Regions from separate parts of the Nocardioides secundeburneus genome, predicted to be linked through region 2. Evidence: predicted binding sites of a transcription regulator. Region 2 holds the regulator's gene; each other region holds the start of a gene.

The links. Region 2 encodes LexA, which represses DNA repair genes until DNA is damaged. Its sites were predicted from a motif close to TCGAACANNTGTTCGA; they were not measured.
Region 1: the regulator LexA is predicted to act here: its motif matches at 5,015-5,030, upstream of ABFT23_RS22210 (HNH endonuclease signature motif containing protein).
Region 3: the regulator LexA is predicted to act here: its motif matches at 2,663-2,678, upstream of ruvC (crossover junction endodeoxyribonuclease RuvC).

The regions. Positions count from the first base shown of each region.
Region 1 is NZ_JBDUUE010000010.1:36,018-43,550, reverse strand. It holds gene ABFT23_RS22245 (TetR/AcrR family transcriptional regulator) at 1-361, opposite strand, end outside; gene ABFT23_RS22240 (hypothetical protein) at 513-1,040, shown strand; gene ABFT23_RS22235 (YqgE/AlgH family protein) at 1,065-1,652, shown strand; gene ABFT23_RS22230 (DUF3039 domain-containing protein) at 1,700-1,978, shown strand; gene ABFT23_RS22225 (DEAD/DEAH box helicase) at 1,975-3,762, shown strand; gene ABFT23_RS22220 (winged helix-turn-helix transcriptional regulator) at 3,776-4,261, opposite strand; gene ABFT23_RS22215 (PaaI family thioesterase) at 4,316-4,774, shown strand; gene ABFT23_RS22210 (HNH endonuclease signature motif containing protein) at 5,035-6,291, shown strand; gene ABFT23_RS22205 (hypothetical protein) at 6,389-6,892, shown strand; gene ABFT23_RS22200 (Fpg/Nei family DNA glycosylase) at 6,909-7,533, opposite strand, start outside.
Region 2 is NZ_JBDUUE010000009.1:31,676-39,208, reverse strand. It holds gene ABFT23_RS21695 (penicillin acylase family protein) at 1-1,201, opposite strand, end outside; gene ABFT23_RS21690 (SDR family oxidoreductase) at 1,270-2,091, shown strand; gene lexA (transcriptional repressor LexA) at 2,099-2,848, opposite strand; gene ABFT23_RS21680 (alkaline phosphatase D family protein) at 2,992-4,764, shown strand; gene ABFT23_RS21675 (alkaline phosphatase family protein) at 4,764-6,083, shown strand; gene ABFT23_RS21670 (MXAN_6640 family putative metalloprotease) at 6,166-7,533, shown strand, end outside.
Region 3 is NZ_JBDUUE010000006.1:103,798-111,330, forward strand. It holds gene yajC (preprotein translocase subunit YajC) at 1-274, opposite strand, end outside; gene ruvB (Holliday junction branch migration DNA helicase RuvB) at 413-1,477, opposite strand; gene ruvA (Holliday junction branch migration protein RuvA) at 1,491-2,093, opposite strand; gene ruvC (crossover junction endodeoxyribonuclease RuvC) at 2,090-2,635, opposite strand; gene ABFT23_RS16835 (YebC/PmpR family DNA-binding transcriptional regulator) at 2,849-3,622, opposite strand; gene pdxT (pyridoxal 5'-phosphate synthase glutaminase subunit PdxT) at 3,650-4,267, opposite strand; gene ABFT23_RS16845 (hypothetical protein) at 4,335-5,759, shown strand; gene ABFT23_RS16850 (signal peptidase I) at 5,778-7,145, opposite strand; gene ABFT23_RS16855 (TasA family protein) at 7,160-7,533, opposite strand, start outside.

The DNA.
Region 1 (7,533 bases), on a different contig from region 2:
GGTAGCGCGGCTCGCGGACGACGTCGAGGAACGCGCGCAGGCCGGCGAGCGACTTCTCCCACGGGTCGCGGTTCTTCTTCAGGGCCTTCTGGATGCGCTTGGCGGCGTCGGACTCGACGCGCTCGAAGACCGCCTCGAACAGGGCCTGCTTGCCGGAGAAGTGGTGGTAGAGCGCGCCCTTGGTCACCTGGGCGCCGGCCACGATGAGGTCGAGCGAGGCGTTGGCGTAGCCGTGCTCGGTGAACAGCTCCTCGGCGACGTCGACCAGGGCCCGCTTGGTCGAGGCCGAGTAGGCGGCCCGCCGGCTGGCGCCGGGTACGCCCGGCACCTTGGGCACCAGCTTCGAGACGGACTTCGGCACCCGCCCACCCTATGACCTGCCCCACGTGCGGCCCCGGCACCCGGTGGCCAGCATCACCCGCCAGGGGCTGTGACAGACGGACGGTTTCTTTCATACTGAAAGTACGTACTCGCGGTATGCGAGAACGTCCCCAGCCACCGAGGAGCTCACCATGACCTGGAAGTCGTTCCACTCGCGCGGCGAGGTCCTGCGGACGGTGGTCGCCACCGCGAACACCCGCCGCGACGGCCTGCTGCCCCTCGACGTCGCGGGCGTCCGCGAGACCTTCGTCGACGACCTCGACCTGCTCGGGACCCTCCAGCTGAGGTGGCACACCCGGCTGGCCGGTCACCTCGAGCGCGAGCTGGTCAGCCAGCCCCTCGACCTGCAGTCCGCCGTCACCACTGCCTGGGGCGCCGCGTGCGACGAGCTGCCCGGCGTCCGCCTCGTGCTCGACCACTACCGCGCCGAGCCGACCAGCGACGCCATGGCCGTGGCCATGGCCACCGCCACGCGCAAGGAGCACGCGCTCCTGGCCGTGATGGCCGGTCAGGCGGGCATCGGCGACGACGCCGTCGCGGCCCCCCTCGGTGCGCGCATCGAGGAGCGGGCCCGCACCCAGCACCGCGGGGCCCCCGCCCTGGTCGACGACGTGCGACCGACGTTCCTGGAGCGACTGCGCGCCGTCCTCGCCGCCTGAGGCCCGCCGCGCCATGATGGTCCGATGAGCGAGGTGCGGCCCGGGAGCCTGCTGCTGGCGACGCCCTCGCTCGTCGATCCCCACTTCGCCGACACCGTCGTGCTGGTGCTCGACGTCGACGCCGGCGGATCGCTCGGCGTCGTGCTCAACCGGCCGACCGACCTGCCGGTCGCCGAGGTCCTGGAGCAGTGGAGCGGGCTGGTCGCCGAGCCCGAGGTGCTCTTCGAGGGCGGACCGGTCGAGGCGAACGGCGCCCTCGCCCTCGTGCTGCGCCGCTCGACCGACCACGAGCCCGACGACGTGCTGGGCCTGCGCGACCTCGACGTGCCCGACGACACGCTCTTCCAGGGGCTCGCCCTGCTCGACCTCGACACGCCCGTCGAGCTGGTCGCCGCCGAGGTCGCCGGCCTGCGGATCTTCGCCGGCTACGCCGGCTGGGGCGCCGGACAGCTCGACCGGGAGATCGAGGAGGGAAGCTGGTACGTCGTGCCCGGCGCGGCCCCCGACGCCTTCCGGGCCGACACCTCGACGCTGTGGCGCGACGTCCTGCGCCGTCAGCCCGGCGGCCTCGCCTGGCTCTCCACCCGTCCGGCCGACGTCGACCTGAACTGAGTCGGCCCGGGTGGGTCTGGCGGTCGGGACGCCCTAGAGTGGGTCCGGTGAGTTCCTCCTTCGGCTTCGGCACCTCCACCGACACCAAGGTCCGCGAGGAGGAGCGCGTCGTCCCGACCGACGAGGGCGACCACGAGCGGTTCTCGCACTACGTCGACAAGGACAAGCTCACCGAGGCGATGGTGATGGGCACCCCCGTCGTCGCCCTGTGCGGCAAGGTCTGGGTGCCCAGCCGTGCGCCGGAGAAGTTCCCCGTCTGCCCCGACTGCAAGGAAGCCTGGGAGCAGTTCAAGGACGACTCGGGCGACGCGGGCGACCCCGCGTGACCGGCGGGCCCGAGCCCACCGACCCGCACCTCGCCACCGGACTCAGCCCGGCCTGGCCGGAGCGCGCCGCCTGGGGCACCGCGCCGTCGCTGCGCGCCTGGCAGCTGGCGGCGATGAAGGACTACCTCGAGCGTTCCCCGCGCGACTTCCTCGCGGTCGCGACACCGGGCGCCGGCAAGACCACGTTCGCGCTCTCGGTGGCCGCCGAGCTGATCGGACGCCGGGTCGTCGACCGGGTCATCGTCGTGGCGCCCACCGAGCACCTCAAGGTGCAGTGGGCGGAGGCCGCGGCGCGGGCCGGCATCCCGATCGACCCCACCTACTCGGCGGGCAAGGGGAAGATCTCCAGCGACTTCCTCGGTGTCGCGGTCACCTACGCCGGCGTCGCCGTCAACCCGCTCGCGCTGCGCATCCGCACCGAGCGCTTCAAGACCCTGGTCATCCTCGACGAGGTGCACCACGCCGGCGACGCGCTGTCGTGGGGCGAGGGCGTGCGCGAGGCGTTCGAACCGGCCGCCCGCCGGCTGGCCCTGACCGGCACGCCCTTCCGCTCCGACGTCAACCCGATCCCGTTCGTCACCTACGCGCCCGGCGACGACGGCGTCCCGCGGTCGGTGGCCGACTACACCTACGGCTACGGCGACGCCCTCACCGACCACGTGGTCCGCCCCGTGCTGTTCCTGGCCTACTCGGGCGCGATGTCGTGGCGCACCCGCGCGGGCGACGAGATCGCCGCCACGCTGGGCGAGCCGCTCACCAAGGACATGACCAACCAGGCGCTGCGCACGGCGCTCGACCCGGCCGGCTCCTGGATCCCCACCGTGCTCGCGGCCGCCGACAAGCGGCTGAGCGAGGTGCGTCGCCACGTGCCCGACGCCGGCGGTCTCGTCATCGCCACCGACCAGGACTCCGCACGTGCCTACGCCAAGACGATCCGGTCGATCACCGGCGAGGCTCCGACGGTCGTGCTGTCCGACGAGAAGGCGGCGTCGAAGAAGATCACCGAGTTCACCGCCAGCGACAAGCGCTGGATGGTCGCGGTCCGCATGGTCTCCGAGGGCGTCGACGTGCCCCGGCTGGCGGTCGGCGTCTTCGCCACCACCATCTCGACGCCGCTGTTCTTCGCCCAGGCCATCGGCCGCTTCGTGCGGGCGCGGAGCCGCGGTGAGACGGCGTCGATCTTCCTGCCGTCGGTGCCGGTGCTGCTGAGCCACGCCTCGCAGATGGAGGTCGAGCGCGACCACGTGCTCGGTCGCCGCATCACCGACGAGGACGACATCTTCGCCGCCGAGGACGACCTGCTCGCCCAGGCCCAGGCCGGCGAGGCGGCGTCCGACGAGCTCGAGGCGCTGCCCTTCGAGGCGCTCGGCTCGGAGGCCACGTTCGACCACGCGCTCTACGAGGGCAACCAGTACGGCTCGGAGGAGGAGATGGACTTCCTCGGCATCCCCGGCCTGCTCGAGCCGTCGCAGATGAAGGAGCTGCTGCAGCAGCGGCAGGCGGCCAGCGCCAAGGCGCAGAGGCCGTCGCGGCCGTCGTCCGGCAGCGGCCAGCCCGACACGGTGGCCGAGGTGTCGACGCACGAGCAGCTGGCCGTGCTGCGCCGCGAGCTCAACGGGCTCGTGGCCGCGTGGCACCACCGCACCGGCCAGGCCCACGGCATCACGCACGCCGCGCTGCGCAAGGAGTGCGGCGGGCCGGCCGCCGCGATCGCGAACGCCGAGCAGCTGCGCGCCCGCATCGACCGCGTGCGCGAGTGGGCGTTCACCAAGAAGTCGGGCTGATCCGGCTCGGGCCTCAGCCCTCGAACGGGCGGGCCCCCGGCCCCGGCCGAGGGACGACGTCCCTCGGGTCGTCGACGCGGTGGCCCTCGGCGCACTCGAGCACGGCGGTCACGACCTCGCCGCAGTCGCGGTGCGTCAGCTCGACCGGCGGGCCGTCGGCGTCGGCGTAATAGCGGGTGCCCCACTCCGAGACGGCGGCCAGGATCGGGTAGAGCTCGAAGCCCTTCGGGGTCAGGCGGTACTCGTGGCGCTCGCGGGCGCCGTCGTCGCGGTAGGGCACGCGGCGCAGCACGTCGTGCTCGACCAGCAGGGCGAGTCGGTTGCTCAGCACCTGCTTGGGCAGGCGGCTGTGGCGCTGGATGTCGGCGAAGCGTCGGACGCCGTTGAAGACCTCGCGCAGCACGATCAGCGTGCCCTTCTCGCCGAGCACCGACATCGCCCGCGCCAGCTGGCAGTTGTCGGTGGACCAGGCCAGGGCCGGAGGAGCGGTCGTGTCCATCCTCACAGTCTAGGTCTTGTTGACAGACCCAGCCACCCTGACCATGCTGGGTCCATGACGCAGACCGAGGACGCCGCGGTCGACCCGCTCGCGATGACCGGCTACCAGCAGCTGATGGCGATGGCCTCCGGCGACCTGCCCCCGGCGCCGATCGCTGAGACGCTCGGCATGGAGAACTTCGGCGGCGAGGAGGGCTCGATCCACGTCGAGCTCGTGCCGCGGCCCGGCCACTACAACCCGCTCGGCACCGTGCACGGAGGCGTGATCTCCACCCTGCTCGACACCGCCGCCGGCTGCTCCGTGCATTCCACCCTCGCCGCCGGCGAGGGCTACACCTCGCTCGACCTCACCGTGAAGTTCCTGCGCGCCGTCACCGTCGACTCCGGCCGGCTGCGCGCCCAGGGCCGCGTCATCCATCGCGGACGCCGTACCGCCCTCGCCGAGGCCACGCTCGTCGACGCTGCCGGGCGCCAGGTCGCGCACGCGACGTCGTCCTGCATGATCTTCAGCTGAGCTGGCGTCGTCGCGTCCGTGGCTGGGTTGGCCGGGCGCGGTACCAAGCCGCGTCTCGGCGTCAAGGACCAATCCCTACGGTGAGCCGTCACGCGGTCTCGGGGACTGGTCCTTGACCCCGAGCCTCTCGCGGCGTGCTTCTCCGGCGCGTGCGGTGGCGCCTCCGCAAGCTCCGGCGCACCGCCCGCCAAGTGCGCGGCCAGTTCCTGGGGGATGGTGTGGATTGTGGGCGAGATTGAATCGAATATATGTTCGAATCCGTGGTATCATGGCCCCTGGCCACCTCGACCCGCACGAGCAGCGATCCGCTGCTCGTCGCGGTGCGTGGCCGTCGACTCGCCGAGGCTGACGCGCAGGTCGAGTCGCTGAAGTCGGTCTTGGCGTGGGCTGAGCGGAATGTCGCTTCTAGCGACGAGGTCGTCGTGTTGCTGCAGTCGGTGGAGCGTCCGTTGCACCTGGCCGGACCGGGTGCTCCGGCGGTGCCGGAGTACGCCGCGCTCGACCTCGCGCTCTTGCTCGGGATGTCGACCGATGCCGGGTTGACCTACCTGGGTCGGGCGCTCGAGCTGTGTCACCGGCTTCCGCGCCTCTACCTCCGCGTGGTCAAGCACGAGGTCGCGCTGTGGCGGGCGTTCAAGATCGCGGACGCGACCATGTCGCTGTCCGAGACCGCGGCGTGGCACGTCGACCGCTTCATCGCACCGGTGGCGGAGCGGTGCTCGTTCGCCCAGCTCGACCGCACCGTCGACGCCGCCCGCGCCGAGCACGACCCCGCAGACGCTGAGGCCCGACGGTTGGCTGCGCTCGAGGACCGACGGGTCACCGTGTACCTGGCCGGGGCGACCACCGACGGCACCGTCGACGTCGTCGCGACCCTCGACACGGCTGATGCGATCGACCTCGAGCACGCCCTGCGCGACGGCGCCCAGACGTTGGCTGACCTCGGCTCCACCGACACGCTCGACGTGCGTCGCTCCCAGGCCCTCGGGGAGATGGCCCGCACCCAGCTCGCCCTCGACCTCGACACCAGCAGCACCGGGCGCGGGGTGACGATCTACGCCCACCTCGACGCGGTAAACCCGGACCTGCCCGGTCTGCTCGACAACACCCAGACGCCGCTGCTGGTCGAGCAGGTCCGCGAATGGTGCGAGACCGCCGGCACAAAGGTCACCGTCAAGCCGGTGATCGACCTCGCCGAACCCGTCGAGACCCCCGCCTACCGCCCCTCCGACGCGATCCGTGAACGCGTCACGCTCCGCGACCGGTGCTGCGTCTTCCCCGACTGCACCCGCCGCCGGGTCGACCTCGACCACGTCGTCGCGTGGGAGTCGGGTGGCGTCACCGCGACCTGGAACCTCGCCCTGCTGTGCCGCAGGCACCATCGAGCGAAGACCCACGGCCGGTGGTCGTACCGGATGATCGAACCAGGCCTCTACGCCTGGACCAGCCCGACCGGCGTCGAGAAGACCGTCGACCGACGTCCACAACCCGGCACCCACACCCGCCGGCATCCCTGAACGCCCCACCAGCCCGCCGTCCACCCCGACCGGGGGCTACCGGCGTGCCTCGCCCGTTCGGCAGCGGTGACCGCGCGGACCTCGTAGCCTGCGGCCCATGGCGAACGTGAGGCTCGGACGCACGGGGAGCGTCGTCGACGTCGACCTCGACGTCTGCGTGAAGACCGGCGTCCCCACCCGGGGCACCGTCACCCTGACCGGCAGCACGACGCCGCCGTGGGTGGGGTTCCTGCTGCTGATCACGGTCGTCGGGTACCTCTTCGCGAGCGCGATGGCGTCGAAGAAGTTCCGGGTCACCCTGCCCTTCTCGCACGCCGCCTACGACCGCTGGCAGCAGGGGCGGCGCCTGGCATGGGGCGCGGGTCTCGTCGGCCTGGTGGGAATCGTGCTCACCGTCGTCGTCGGCGACGGCCTCGTCGGTGCCTGGACCGCTGTGCCGGGCGCCGTGGTCGTGGCCGCCCTCGTCGGCGGCGTCCTGAACGGACGACTCCGCGGGGTCGGCATCGTCGCGACCCGTCACGACGACCTGGTGGTCACGCACGTGCACCCCACCTTCGCTGTCGCGGTGCGCGACGCCGTCCGAGAGCCGCTGGTCCGCTAGACCGCCGCGGTGGTCCTCACGCCTGGCAGACCGGGCACCAGAACAACGACCTCGCGGCCAGCTCGGCGCGCAGCACGGTGGTGCCGCAGCGGCGGCACGGCAGGCCGGCACGGCCGTAGACGTAGTGGCTGTCGACCTTGCGGGGACGCCCGTGCGGGCGCTCGCGATCGTCGGGGTCGGTGGTGACGATCCGGTTCGTGCGGACGCCGTCCGACATCAGCACCGCGAGGTCGTCCCACATCGCCGTCCACACGACGGGGTCGAGGTCGCGGCCGGGCAGGAGCGGGTCGACGCCGTGCCGGAAGAGCACCTCGGCGCGGTAGACGTTGCCGACGCCGGCGACGACCGACTGGTCCATCAGCAGCGCGCCGATCGCGCGACGAGATCGCGAGACGCGGTGTCCTGCGATGTCAGGGTCGGACGACGGCTGCAGCGGGTCGGGCCCCAGCCGGCCGAGCAGCGCGTCGCGCTCGGCATCGCTCATCAGCTCGCACGCGGTGGGTCCGCGCAGGTCGGCCCAGGCCGACTTCGGGCCCTGGACGACGAGCCGCAGCCGCAGCGCCCCCCGAGCCGGCGGCGGGTCGCCGTAGCCGTCGCGGTAGCGACCGAACAGGCCGAGGTGCACGTGCAGCCACGGGTGT
Region 2 (7,533 bases):
CGCTCAGCACGCCCCACGGCATCAGCGTGGCCGGGGAGTCGACGACGTAGCCCTGGTCGGTGCGCCAGAGGTCCTCCCGCACGGTGCCGACGGAGCCGTCGGGCCGCTTCACCTTGATCGTCACGAACCGGTGCTCGAGCTGCCGCGGGCCGCCGTCGGTGAGGTAGGTGGTCGGGCTGCCGAGCAGCCGGTACTCGTAGGGCGTGAAGCGGTAGGCCGTCGAGACCGTGTGGCTCCAGGCGACCGAGGAGTTCCAGCCGATGTTGACGGCGGGCGAGCCGATGAGCGAGGCGCCGGCGACGTCGTAGCGGCCCGGGATGGTCAGGTGCTGCTGGGTGAAGCGGTAGCGGCCCTGCCACGGGAAGTGCGGGTTGCCGAGCAGCATGCCGCGCCGGGTCGAGGTCTCGGCTCCGCCGACGGCCGTGGCGTTGGAGCCGAACGGGCTGGCGGGGTCCTTGCCGAGCGCCGTCAGCAGCGCGTCGCGGTCGACCTGCGAGGCCCGCAGCGGCAGCTCGGGCAGGCCGGGCTCGGTGAGCGACGGCGGGTCGGCGTCGGCGATCTCCTTGACGAACACGCCGGTCGAGGCGAGCAGGTTCGCGAGGTAGACGCCGTACCAGAGGTCGAGGGTGGTGACGTCGGGCCGCAGGTAGCCCGCCCCTCGGCACGCCGGGTCGGTGATCCTGCGGGTGCGCAGCCACCGGTTGATGCCGGCGACGTAGCCGCGCACCAGCGCACGCGGCTCACGACCGGGGCCGGCCCCGCTCGCCAGCAGCCGCTCGACGACGCGCCGGTTGCGCAGGTCGGTGACGAGCGTGTCGACCTGCAGGTTGGTGCCGTTCATCGACACGTGGTCGTCGTAGCGGCCACCCGGGCCGAACCACCGCGATCGGAGCCCGCGACCGGTGACGATCGTGTCGAACAACGTGCAGGCCGAGGCCTCGGTCGCGGCGTAGCCGCTGCCGAAGCCGAGTGAGGCGACGTTCGTCGCGGTGATGTGCGGGATGCCGTGCTTCGTCCACCGGATGCGGGCCTCGTAGCGCGGCCGGCGTGGCTTCGGCTTCGCGGCGGTGCCCGGCTCGGCCCGGTCGGCGGCGGGGGTGCCGGAGATGGCGGCGGGGGCCGCCGGTGCGGGCGAGGTGGGCACGGCGACCAGCAGCGGCAGCAGGAGGCTGGTCGCGATCGCGGCAACGGGACGGCGCATGCCTGGCTAACGCCGCACTGTGACGACGGTTACGCCCGCGGCCGGGCCCGGTGCGGCAGCATGCCCGCATGGGGTCCCGCAGCGCCACCGTGTCCGTGCCCACCAGCGCCGTCGTCACCGGCGCCGCGCGCGGCATCGGACGTGCCGTCGCCGAGCGCCTCGTGGCCACCGGACACCGGGTGGTGGTCACCGACGTCGACGCGGCCGCGGTGGCGGCCACGGCCTCGGAGATCGGCGCGACCGGCGTCGTCCAGGACGTGCGCGACCCGGCGGCGCACCGCGAGGTCGCCGCGGCGGCGTCCGGTCTCGCGCCGCTGGGCGTGTGGGTGAACAACGCCGGCGTCGGCTTCGACGGCGACCTGGTCGACCTCTCCGACGACCAGGTGCGCGGGCTGGTGGAGATCAACGTGCTCGGCGTGCTGTGGGGCATGCGGACCGCGCTCGATGCGTTCGAGGCGACCGGGCGCGGCGGCCAGGTGGTCAACGTGGCGTCGCTGTCGGGCCTCGGCCCGGTGCCCGGGCTGTCAGTCTACGCCGCGACCAAGGCCGCGGTCGTCTCGATCACCTCGTCGACGGCGCTGGAGGCGCCGTCGGGGGTGGGCGTGCACGCGGTGCTGCCCGACGGCGTCGCGACCGCGATGGTCGAGGCGATGGCCGACGGCCGCGGACGGCACCTCGTGCAGTCGGGCGGACGCCTGCTGGGCACCGAGGACATCGCGGACGCCGTCGTCGGCCTGCTCGGCTCGCGTCGCGTGCTGCGCACCGTGCCGGCCTGGCGGGGCGGGTTGATGCGTGGCTCGAGCCTGGCGCCCTCGCTCGCCGCACCGGCGATGGCCCTGTTCGAGAAGCAGGGTCGCCGCCGGACCGCGCCGGGCTCGACGCCGCGCTGATCGAGCCCTAGAGCTTGCGCAGCACCGCCGTGACGACGCCGACGATGGTGGCGTGGGTGCCGTCGATGGGCTCGAAGGCCGGGTTGTGCGGCAGGAGCCAGACCTTGCCGTCCTTGCGCTGCAGGGTCTTGACCGTGGCCTCGCCGTCGATCATCGCGGCCACGATGGTGCCATTGTCGGCCGTCTGCTCCTGCCGGACGACGACGTAGTCGCCGTCGCAGATGGCGGCATCGATCATCGACTCGCCGGAGACCTCGAGGAGGAACAGGGCGCCGTCGCCGACCAGCTGCTGCGGCAGCGGGAACACCGACTCGAGGTTCTCCTCGGCCAGGATGGGTCCGCCGGCGGCGATCCGGCCCAGGAGCGGGACGTTGACCGGGGGGACGGCGACGTCGCCGATGCCGGTCTCGTCGTAGCTGGTCTCGTCGGCCGAGCCGATCGAGCGCCGGGCGGCCATGACCTCGGGCAGGAAGACCTCGAGCGCCCGCGGCCGGTTGGGGTCGCGCTTGAGGAAGCCCTTCTGCTCGAGCACCCGCAGCTGGTGGGCGACGCTCGAGGTGCTGGTGAGGCCGACGGCCTCGCCGATCTCGCGCATGCTCGGCGGGTAGCCGCGCTGCTCGATGCTGTCCTTGATGGTGGACAGCACGCGCTGCTGGCGCGGGGTGAGCCCGGTGGCGTCGGCGGGAGCGTCGGGAAGCTCGTGCACCTTGGTCGCCGAGCGGTTCGCGGAGTCGTCGGACGTGCGGCTGCGAGGCATGACCGCACTGTCCCACCAAAGAGGGCCGAGATCAAACATGTGTTCGAACGGCGTGTCGGCGCCGTCCGCGACGAGGAGGTGAACGTCCGGCGACCAGAGCGTCGGGGCCGTACCCCCGGCCGGGGATCGTCGTTGGACCCGGCGTGACCTCCGAGCTCCCGGTGCGCCGTCGCACCGTGATCGCGACCGGCTCCGCCGGCGCCGCCCTGACCACTTTCGCCGGCGGGGCCGGCACGCTCGGCGCCGCCGCCGACGACTCCGAGTCCCCGCGCCGACGGGCCGGACGCCGCTACTTCGCGCACGGCGTCGCCTCGGGCGACCCGATGCCGCGCCAGGTGGTGATCTGGACGCGCGTGACCCCGACCGCGGCGGCCCGGCCGGGGTCGGGCCGGGGCCCGCAGGTGACGGTGACCTGGGAGGTCTCGACGCGCCGGGACTTCCGCCGCATCCAGCGCCGCGGCGCCGTCGTCACCAGCGCCGCCCGCGACCACACGGTGAAGGTCGACGTCGCCGGCCTGAAGCCGGCCCGGTGGTACTACTACCGCTTCGGCTTCCGGGGCACCCACAGCCGGACGGGCCGGTTCCGCACCGCACCGGCCGCCGGCGCCCGCCCGCGCAACCTGCGGTTCGGGGTGGTCTCGTGCACCAACTGGCAGGCCGGCTGGTTCGCCGCCTACCGCGGGCTCGCCCGGCGCGACGACCTGCACGCCGTCCTGCACCTCGGCGACTACCTCTACGAGTACGGCCCCGGCGAGTACGGCTACGGCAGCACCGACCGCGACATCCGCACGCACGACCCGCGGCACGAGATGGTCTCCCTCTCCGACTACCGGCGACGGCACGCGCAGTACAAGACCGACCCCGACCTGCAGGCCCTGCACGCCAAGTACCCGTGGATCGTCACGTGGGACGACCACGAGGTCACCAACGACCAGTGGCAGGGCGGAGCTGAGAACCACCAGGCCGACGAGGGCGACTACCACCGCCGTCGCGCCCGCGCCCACCGCGCCTACGACGAGTGGATGCCGGTGCGCATGAGCGGCAGCGCCCGTCTCGGAGACGGCACGCGCCTCTACCGGCGCCTGACCTTCGGACGGCTGGCCGAGATCAGCATGCTCGACCTGCGCAGCTACCGCTCGGCACCGGTCGAGACCGCGCTCCCCTCCCCCGTCCCGTCCGCCGACGCCGGGGTCAGCGACCCCCGCCGCACCATCACCAGTGCGGCCCAGCTGCGCTGGCTGAAGGAGTCGTTGACCCGCCCGCAGGCGTTCTGGAAGGTGATCGGCAACCCGGTGATGATCTCGCCGGTCACGTTCGCGCAGCTGCCCGCCGACCTGATCGGCCCGATCAACGACGTCACCGGCCTGCTGCCCGACGACGGCCTGCCCTACAACGTCGACCAGTGGGACGGCTACACCGCCGACCGGCAGCGGATCCTCGCTCACATCAGGGACCACCACGTGCAGAACGCTTTGTTCGTCACCGGCGACATCCACTCCGGCTGGGCGGCCGAGGTGCCCTACGACGTCGGCACCTACCCGCTCAGCGGCGCGGGCGCCGTCGAGTTCGTGTGCACGTCGGTGACCTCGAACAACCTCAAGGACATCACCGGCACGCCCGCCCACACGACCAGCACCGCCGTCGAGGCGACGATCCTGGCCAACAACCGCCACATCAAGTACCTCAACTTCGACGACCACGGCTTCTCGGTGCTCGACCTCGACGCCAAGCGCGCCCAGATGGACTGGTTCGTCATCGGCGACCGGGCCGACCGGCAGACCTCCATCACCTACAGCCGCTCGTTCCTGACGGTCGCGGCGTCGAACCGGGTCGAGGAGACCTTCGTGCCCCTGCACCGGCACAGGCCCGGCCGGAGCTCGGGCGACGCCCGTCCGGTCGACGGCGGTGCGTCCTGATGTGCGGGTGCGGACAGCGGCACGCCGCCGGCGAGCGTACGCCGTTCGACGTCGGACGGGCCGAGCTGACCACTGGGCGCCGCACGCTGCTCAAGGCCGGTGGCGGCGTCGCGATCTCGACGGCGGCACTCGCCGCGGCCGCCGGTCCGGCCGCGGCCGCCCGCGAGCGCCGGCGCGTCTACGTGCTCGTCGTCGACGGCTGCCTGCCGGAGGAGATCAGCGAGGCGCAGACACCGCACCTGTTCGACCTCATGGTCACGGGCAAGCGCTTCGCCAAGGCGCAGTCGATGCCGATCATGGAGACGATCCCCAACCACGTGATGATGATGACCGGCGTGCGCCCCGACCGTTCGGGCGTGCCGGCCAACGCGATCTACGACCGCAGGACCCGGCAGGTCCGCGACCTCGACCGGCCCGCCGACCTCAGGGCCGACACGATCATCCAGCGGCTCAACCGTCGCGGGCTGCGCACCGGCACGGTGCTCAGCAAGGAGTACCTCTACGGCATCTTCGGTGCGCGGGCGACCGCGCGCTGGGAGCCGGCGCCGATCATCCCGGTCTCGGGCCACGCCCCCGACGAGTTCACCATCAGCGCCGCGATGGCGATGGTCGAGGACGTCGACCCGCACCTGATGTTCGTCAACCTCGGCGACATCGACCGCTACGGGCACACCGACCTCACCGGGCCGAGCGGCGTCAAGCTGCTGCGCCGGCTGGCCCTGGCCAAGACCGACGCCTACGTCGGCCGGTTCGTCGAGCTGCTCAAGGCGCGCGGCACCTGGCAGCACTCGATGCTGATCGTGCTCGCCGACCACTCGATGGACTGGTCGCGACCCGAACGGGTCGTGAGCCTCGCCGGGCCGATCGACGACGACCCGTTCCTGCGCGGTCGCGTGCAGATCGCCGACAACGGCGGCGCCGACCTCCTCTACTGGACCGGGCCGACCTCACGCCGTCCGGAGGCCGTGCGGCGGATGGTGCGCATCGCCCAGGGCCAGCCGGGCGTGCTGTCGGCCCACGACCGGCGGGCCAGGTGGCTGCGACTCGGTCCCGAGGCCGGCGACGTCGTCGCGTTCTGCCGGGCCGGATGGCGCTTCAGCGACCCGGACCCGTTGACGAGCAACCCCCTCCCGGGCAACCACGGGCACCCGGCCACCCGGCCCATCCCGTTCTTCGTCTCCGGCGGCCACCCCCGTCTGCAGCGGCGTGCGGCCTCGCCCCTCGTCGCCCAGACCGTCGACGTCGCGCCCACCGTCGCGCGGTTCTTCGACGTCACCGGCCGCCCGCGCGGCGGGTGGGACGGCAGAGCGCGGATCTAGGGGCCTCGACCAGCGCGGGGGATGTCGGCGCCGCGGGTTACGGTGAGGCCCGTTCCCCACACCCCATCACTCCGGAGCAACGATGTCCCTCCGCCCCGTCCGGGCCCTCGTCGCCGCCGCGGCCGTCGCCGCGCTGGTCACGACGCCGCTGACGTCCCCGACAGCGACCGCGGCGACCGCAGCGACGCCCGTGGCTCCCGCCACCGACGGCGGCAAGGCGGACCGCGCGGCGTCACCTGCGGCGCGGCGGGCCGCCGACGCGGTCGCCACCGCGCGGGCCGTCGGCGCCGGGCGCAAGGCCGGCGACCTCACGATGGCGCTGCGCGACGTCGCCAACACCCGCGACGCCCTCACCGGCGCCGACCGCGCGGCCGCCGACCGGCTCCTCATGCGGCCCACCGCCCCGAACGGCGACGGCAACCTCGACTACGACGGCGCCCCGGTCACCCGTACCTGCTCGGCCGTCGCCTGCGTGCACTACGTGACCGGCGCCGGCGACGCCGACGCAGCCAGCCCGGCCTACGCCCAGAACGTGCTCGCCCTGGTCACCCAGACCAGCAACACCTACGTCACCGCCGGCTACCGCCGTCCCAAGGCCGACGGCAATCGCGGCGGCGACGCCCGCATCGACGTCTACCTCGGCGACATCGGCGGGATGGGCCTCTACGGCTACTGCGCCTCCGACGACCCCAGCCGCAGCACCGCCGACTACTCGCGCTGGGCCTACTGCGCGCTCGACAACGACTACAGCCGCGCCGAGTTCCCGACCAACACCCCTCTCGAGAACCTCCAGGTCACCGTCGCGCACGAGTACTTCCACGCCGTGCAGTTCGCCTACGACCGGTTCGAGGACAGCTGGCTCCTCGAGGCCACCGCCACCTGGGTCGAGGACGAGATGTACGACAGCGTCGACGACAACCGGCAGTACCTCCGCTCCAGCCAGCTCCGCCGGCCCGGCACGCCCCTCGACACCTTCGACGCCACCACCGGCTTCCACTACGGCACCTGGTCGTTCTTCCGGTTCCTGAGCGAGAGGTACCCGGCCAGGCGCGGAGTGCTGCCGGCGATCGTGCTGGAGGTCTGGCAGCGTGCCGACGGCAGCCGGGGCGGCCAGCGGGACCTCTACTCCTGGCAGGCCGTCAACGCCGTCCTGAAGCGCCGGGGCACCACCGGCGCGAAGATGCTGGCCTCCTACGCCGCGGCCAACCGACGTCCGGCGGCGAGCTACCGCGAGGGCCGCACCTACCCGCGGGCTCCGCTGGCCGGGCGGGCCTCGATGACGCCGGGCAAGACGGTGCGCGCCGAGAAGCGCATGCGACACCTGACCTCCGCCACCTACCGGTTCACGCCCAAGAACCTGGCGCGCCCGAGCTCGCGGCTGCGCCTCGCCCTCGACATGGCTCCGCGGTTCACCGGGTCCACCGCCCTGGTCACCACGGTGCTCACCAAC
Region 3 (7,533 bases), on a different contig from region 2:
CCTCGCTCGGCGCCGACGTGGGGTCGGGGCCGGCGATCGCGCCACGAGCGATCGTCACGATGGTGCCGGGTGCCAGCTCGATCTCGGCGCGGTCGTCGTGCAGGACCAGGAGCGTGCCGTAGAAGCCGGAGGTGGTCATGACGCGGTCGCCGACGGCGAGGGCGGCCTGCATGGTGCGCATCTCCCGCTGCCGCCGCGAGGCGGGTCGGATGACCAGCAACCAGAAGACGAGCAGGATGCCCAGCAGGGGCAAGAGCGGGACGAGCCCTTCCACGAACGAGACCTCTCAACAGTCGAGCAGGAGCACAGGACGACGGAGCGCCGTCCGGCCGACGGGCAAGTCTAGCCGCGAGGGTGGTCCCGAGGACCAATTCCCGCGTCTCGTGAGCGAGCCGCCAGCATGCCCAACGTGTCAGGCCTCGAAGAGAGTTCCCTCGTCGGCGGGTCGAGGGGGCGTGAGACCGAGGTGCTGCCACGCCGCCGGGGTGGCGATGCGGCCGCGGGGCGTCCGGGCCAGGAAGCCCAGGCGCACGAGGAACGGCTCGGCCACCTCCTCCACCGTCTCTCGCTCCTCGCCCACGGCGACGGCGAGCGTCGAGACGCCGACCGGTCCCCCGCCGAAGCGGCGGCACAGGACGTCGATGACCGCGCGGTCGAGCCGGTCGAGGCCGAGCGGGTCGACCTCGTAGAGGTCGAGGGTGCGGTGGGCGACGTCGAGGGTGACGACGCCGTCGGCGCGGACCTGGGCGTAGTCGCGCACCCGGCGCAGCAGGCGGTTGGCGATGCGCGGGGTGCCGCGCGAGCGCGAGGCGATCTCGGCCGAGCCCTCGTCGGTGAGCTCGACGCCGAGCAGCGCGGCCGAGCGGTGCACGATGAGGTCGAGCTCGGCGGGGTCGTAGAACTCGAGGTGCGCGGTGAAGCCGAACCGGTCGCGCAGCGGGCCCGGTAGCAGCCCGGCGCGCGTGGTGGCGCCGACGAGCGTGAACGGCGGGATCTCGAGCGGGATCGCCGTGGCGCCAGGGCCCTTGCCGATGACCACGTCGACGCGGAAGTCCTCCATGGCGAGGTAGAGCATCTCCTCGGCCGGTCGGCTCATCCGGTGGATCTCGTCGATGAAGAGCACGTCGCCCTCGTTGAGCCCGGACAGGATGGCGGCCAGGTCGCCGGCGTGCGTGATCGCCGGCCCGCTCGTCAGACGCAGGGGCATGGTGAGCTCGGCGGCGATGATCATGGCCAGGGTGGTCTTGCCGAGACCCGGCGGGCCCGACAGCAGCACGTGGTCGGGCGCGCGTCCGCGGCCCTTGGCGGCGTCGAGCACCAGGCCGAGCTGCTCGCGCACCCGGGTCTGGCCGACGACCTCGTCGAGGGTGCGCGGGCGCAGCGCGGCCTCGATGGCGCGTTCGTCGCCCTCGGCCTCGGCCGCGGTGAGCGAGCGGAGATGGGCCTCCTCCGCGACGTCGAGATCGTCGTCGTGCATGGCAGCGAGCCTGTCAGGCCTTGCTCAGCGTGCGGAGCGCGGCCCGCAGCAGGGCACCGACGTCGGGCTGGTCGCCGGCCTGGTCGGCGACGGCGTCCACGGCCTTGTCGGCGTCCTTGGCCGACCAGCCCAGCCCCACGAGGCCACCGTGCACCTGCTCGCGCCAGGCCTCGGACGGCGCCGCGACCGGCAGCCCTGCGGTCCGGCTGCCGACGGGCGCGCCGATGCGGTCCTTGAGCTCGAGGATGATGCGCTGCGCGCCCTTCTGGCCGATGCCGGGCACCCGCGTGAGGGTCTTGACGTCGTCGGAGGAGATGGCGCGGCGCAGGTCGTCGGGGCTGAGGACGGCGGTGATCGCCTGGGCCACCTTCGGCCCGACGCCGGAGGCGGTCTGCACCAGCTCGAAGATCGACTTCTCGTCGTCGTCGACGAAGCCGAACAGCGTCAGGGAGTCCTCGCGGACCACCATGCTGGTGGGCAGCGTGGCCTGCTGGCCGGTGCGCAGCGTGGCCAGCGTGCCGGGGCTGCAGAGCACCTCGAGCCCGACGCCGCCGACGTCGACGACGGCGCTGGTGAGGTGCACGGCGGCCACCTGGCCGCGGACGTAGGCGATCATCGGGGACTCCTCGAGGCAGCCGCGGCGGCGCGCAGCCGCGACTTCTGCTGGGCGAGTGCGGCGTCGATGCGCGACTGCGCTCCCCCGCGCCAGATGTGGGTGATGGCGAGCGCCAGGGCGTCGGCGGCGTCGGCCGGCTTGGGCGCGGCGTCGAGCCGCAGGATGCGGGTGATCATCGCGCCGACCTGGGCCTTGTCGGCGCGGCCGTTGCCGGAGACCGCGGCCTTGACCTCGCTCGGTGTGTGCAGCGCGACCGGCAGCCCGCGCCGGGCCGCGCAGACCAGCGCGATGCCGCTGGCCTGGGCGGTGCCCATGACGGTGGAGACGTCGGAGCGGGCGAAGACCCGCTCGACGGCGACGGCGTCGGGGCGGTGCTCCTCGATCCAGGCGTCGATGCCCTTCTCGATGGTCACCAGCCGCTCGGCCACCGGCAGCGTCGACGTCGTGCGCAGCACGTTGACGTCGACGAGGGTGAGCGGCCGGCCGACCGAGCCCTCGACGACGCCCATGCCGCACCGGGTCAGCCCGGGGTCGATGCCCAGCACGCGCACCTGCAGGTCCTCTCGACGTCGAACGTGTGTTCGGAGAACGTTACGACGTCGACGGCCCGCCGTGTGCGCGACACGCAGGGTCGACGCTGGTCGAGGTGCGACGAGCTCTGCGAGGAGCCTCGAGACCACCCGGCCCTGCTCGGCTCGGGCATCCAGGTCCGGTGATCTCGAGGTTCGCTCCGCTCGCACCTCGATCACCGTGGGTCAGGCGTCGGCGTCCTCGAGCTCGGCCATGACCTCGTCGGGGACGTCGAAGTTGGCGAACAGGTTCTGGACGTCGTCGAGGTCCTCGAGCACGTCGATGAGCTTGAACAGCTTGGCGGCGCCGTCGGCGTCGAGCTCGACCTTGTTGTCGGGCACGAACGAGGCGTCGGCGGAGTCGTAGTCGATGCCGGCGGCCTGCAGCGCGGTGCGGACGGCGACGAGGTCGCTGCTCTCGGAGATGACCTCGAGCGCGTCGCCGAGCACGTTGACCTCGTCGGCGCCGGCCTCGAGCGTGGCCTCGAGGACGTCGTCCTCGGAGACGGTCTTGCCGTCCTGGTCGACCGGCACGAGCACGACGCCCTTGCGGTTGAACAGGAACGAGACCGAGCCGGGGTCGGCGAGTGAGCCGCCGTTGCGGCTCATGGCGGTGCGGACCTCCATGGCGGCGCGGTTCTTGTTGTCGGTGAGGCACTCGATGAGGATCGCGACGCCGGCCGGGCCGTAGCCCTCGTACATGATGGTCTGGTAGTCGGCGCCGCCGGTCTCGGCGCCGGAGCCGCGCTTGACCGCGCGTTCGATGTTGTCCTTGGTGACCGACGACTTCTTCGCCTTCTGGATGGCGTCGAAGAGCGTGGGGTTGCCCGCGGGGTCTCCCCCGCCCATGCGCGCCGCGACCTCGATGTTCTTGATGAGCTTCGCGGTCATCTTGCTGCGCTTGGAGTCGAGCGCGGCCTTCTTGTGCTTCGTGGTCGCCCACTTGGAGTGCCCGGACATGCGTTCCTCTTCCGATCTACGTCTGCGTCAGGAGGTCTGGGTGACGGTCTGGGTCACGAGATCCACGAACAGGCCGTGGACCCGGTGGTCGTCGCCGACCTCGGGGTGGAAGGACGCCGCAAGCAGCGGTCCCTGTCGCACCATGACGATCCTATCGAGGACCCCGTGCGGCGTGGCCACCTCGACCCGCGCGAGCACCTCGACCCCTTTCCCGACGGCCTCGACCCACGGTGCGCGGATGAACACACCGTGCACAGGCGCGTCGAGCCCGCGCACCGTGACGGGTCCCTCGAAGGAGTCGGTCTGGCGCCCGAAGGCGTTGCGGCGCACGGTGACGTCGAGCCCGCCGATCGTCTCCTGGCCGGCGGCGCCGTCGAGGATGCGGTCGGCGAGCAGGATCATCCCGGCGCAGGTACCGAGCACCGGCAAGCCGTCCCGCACCGCGGCGCGCAGCGGCTCGAGCAGGTCGAAGGTCCGGGCGAGGCGGGCGATGGTCGTCGACTCACCGCCGGGCAGCACCAGGCCGTCGACGGCGGCGAGCTCGGCTGGACGCCGGACGGCGACGGCCTCGACGCCCAGAGCGGTCAGCGCACGCAGGTGCTCGCGCACGTCGCCCTGCAGGGCGAGGACACCGATCACCGTCACCCGGGTGATCGTAGGCAGGGGCTCGCGGTCACCCGATGGTGGGCGAGCCGTGACCTACGCTGCGCGCGTGAGGTCCATCGGAGTCCTGGCCCGCGTCATCCCGGCCGTGGCCGTGATGGCGACGATCGGCGTCGTCGCGTGGCTCGTCGTCCCGCGCCTCGACCTCGGCGGCGACGACGGGGTCGAGGTGGGCGAGCCGGTCGACGTCGACGAGTGGCCCGAGGAGCTGCGCCCGTTCGTGGAGTTCGTCGAGGAGGAGCGCGACCTGCGCTTCCTCGAGGTGGTCGACGTCGAGCTCATGAAGGACAAGGCGTTCGAGCAGGCCGTCACCGACGACGAGGAGCTCACCGACGAGGACCGCGACGAGATCGAGCAGGCCCAGGAGCAGTTCCGCGCCCTCGGTCTCGTCGGACCCGACGTCGACCTGTACGCCGAGTCGCAGCGCCTGCAGGGCGCCGGCGTCGTCGGCTTCTACTCCTTCGACGACCGCGACATCAAGGTCCGCGGCACGGAGCTGACACCCTCGACGCGCGCGACGCTGGTGCACGAGCTCGTGCACGCCCTGCAGGACCAGCACTTCGACATCAGCGACCGTGCCGAGGAGCTGAGCGAGAGGGAGGACGGCTCGTCGACGGCGTTCCGTGCGCTCGTCGAGGGCGACGCCTCGCGGGTCGGGACGGCGTGGAAGGCGCAGCTCGACGACGAGGAGAAGGCGGCGCTGGAGAAGGAGACCACCGCTGAGACCGAGGCGTTCGAGTCGGCCTCCGCCGACATCCCGCCGGTGCTCGTCGCGCTCCTCGGGGCGCCGTACGCCCTGGGCGAGACGATGGTCGACCTCGCCGTGGCCCTCGACGACGTCGCCGCCCTCGACGGGCTCTTCGACGCACCGCCCACCACCGAGGAGGAGATCCTCGACCCTTGGGTGCTGCTGCGCGACCAGGACGCCGCCGAGCCGGTCGACGTCGACGTCCCGGAGACCGGGGAGGGCGAGGAGCAGACCGACTCCGGGCCCTTCGGCGCGTTCGGCTGGTACGTCGTGCTCGCCCAACGCGTCGACGTCGCCACGGCTCTGGAGGCCGCCGACGGCTGGGGCGGCGACGCCTACTCGGCCTTCGAGCGCGACGGAGGGACCTGCCTGCGCATCGCCTACCGCGGCGACACCCCGCAGGACGTCGACCAGATGGCCGCCGCGCTCGAGGAGTGGATCGCCGACAGCCCCGACACCGCGCTGCTGCAGCGCACCGACGACGGCCTCACCTTCGCCTCCTGCGAGTCGGGCGAGACGCCGCCGTCCGGCAGGGCCGACGAGATCATCTCGTTGCCCGCCATCCGCACCACGCTCACGACGCAGCTGGTCGACAGCGGCGCGCCCGACGACGTCGCGCGGTGCTTCGCCACCCGTGCCGTGCAGGAGCTCACCATCGCCGAGCTGAGCTCCAGCGACCCCGCCGACGCGGAGAAGTTCCAGAGATTGGCCGTGCAGTGCCGTTGATCCAGGCTCTGCGGCCCGTCAGTTGTTGAAGGTGAAGGGCGCCGCGACGCGGCTGTTGCCGAACGAGTCGGTCAGCCGGATCAGCAGGGTCCAGTTCTGCGTCACACCCGTGGCGGCCGGCGGGTAGGCAATGGCCCGGAGCCCGGGCACGGACCACGTGGCCGTGCCGTTCATCTGGTTGAAGGTCGGACAGGCGTTGTTCGTGGCGGCACCGTAGGACAAGCCGTTCCAGCACTCGTAGGCCGTCTGGCCTGCGGCGGTCCGCTGTCGCAGGAGGCTGTACTCCATCAGGGCGACGGCGCCACCGCCGGTGTCCGTCGCGGTGCCGCAGGCGAGCTGGTCGATGCCGCACGCGGTCGTCGTCAGGACCGGGGTGTTGATCGAGCCGCCCGGCGCGACGACGTCCGGCGTGTAGGGCCTCCGCGTGGCGGACTCCGCCGTCCAGTTCGCGGCGTACTTGGCACGGACCGCGTAGTAGTAGGTGGTGACGGACGTGGCCGTCGGCGGCTTCGGCTCGGTGCAGCTGGTGGTGGTGACATCGGCGCAGACCACCGTGCCTGTCCCGCCACTGGCCTGGGCGTAGCGGACGACGTCGTACGCCTGCGCCGTGGTCCCGCCGACCCCGACGGAAGTCCACGAGATCGGCGCCGCACCCGTGCCGGTCTGCTGCGTGATGACCGCCGGCTGCCCCGGTGTCGCGACGGTCGCGGACCCGAAGGTGCCCGTCGTGACGGCCGCACTGTCAGTGAAGCTGGCCCAGGTGCCGCTCGTGCGGGCCAGCACGGTCCCGGCGCTGGCCGCGACGGCGAGCACCGCCACCCCGACGACGAGTCGGCGACTCCCTCGCGTCGCGGCTGCGCCCCGATGACGGGGGGCTGCCCGTGGGCCACGCTGTCGGTCGGGCCGATCGTCGTCCAGCTCGTCGTCCTCGTCGGGCCGCGAACCGGTGAGCAGGAAGAGCATCAGGCTGAGTGCGCCGAGGGCGACCAGTCCCGGCGGGGTGAGGAGGTGAGCGACGACGTAACCGCCCCACGGCGCAGACGCCACGACGCGCTCGGCGGAGTCGACCACGTAGAGCTCGGCGTCGGGACGCTCGTTGGCGTCGCCCTGGAGGACGAGGGTCGCCTCGTCACCACGCAGCGTCGTCTCGACCACGCGGTGGGTGACCCGCTCACCGTTCGACGCCGTCACGCTGACGACGTCGCCCACGTGGATGTCGACGGCGTCGACGGTGCGGGACAGGGCAATGCCGCCGGTGGGGATGTCGGGAGACATGGAGCCTGACCGGAAGACGAGGAACCCGAAACCCCCGATAGCAACGGCGATGCCGGCGGCGATGGCGACGAGTCCGGTGGATGCACCGAGCCACAGGACGGCCTCGCGCAAGCGGTGACCCACGATCAGGCACCGACCTGCTTGGCGTCGAACAGGAGCTGTGCGTTGCCGGCCTTGTTCTGCAGGGCGTTCGGCGCCTGGAAGTTCAGTCGGGCGATCACGCACACGTTCTCCGACGCACCGGGAGCGAGCGCCCGGTTGCTGGCCAGCGTCGCAGCGGTGGCGTTAAGCAGCGTGGTGTTGGCGTCGGTCGCCGTCGTCGACCCGCAGGCACCCGTCCGATTGCCGGCGGTCGACGTGCCGCTGTTCGTCGCGGTGGTCCCGAAGACGACGAGGTACTGGAGCCCGTTGGCGACGGCCAAGTCCCCGGAACCCGTCCCGGTGAGGTTGTAGGTCAGCGGCGTAGTTCCCACGTTGGCGATCGGGAACGAGGCGGCCA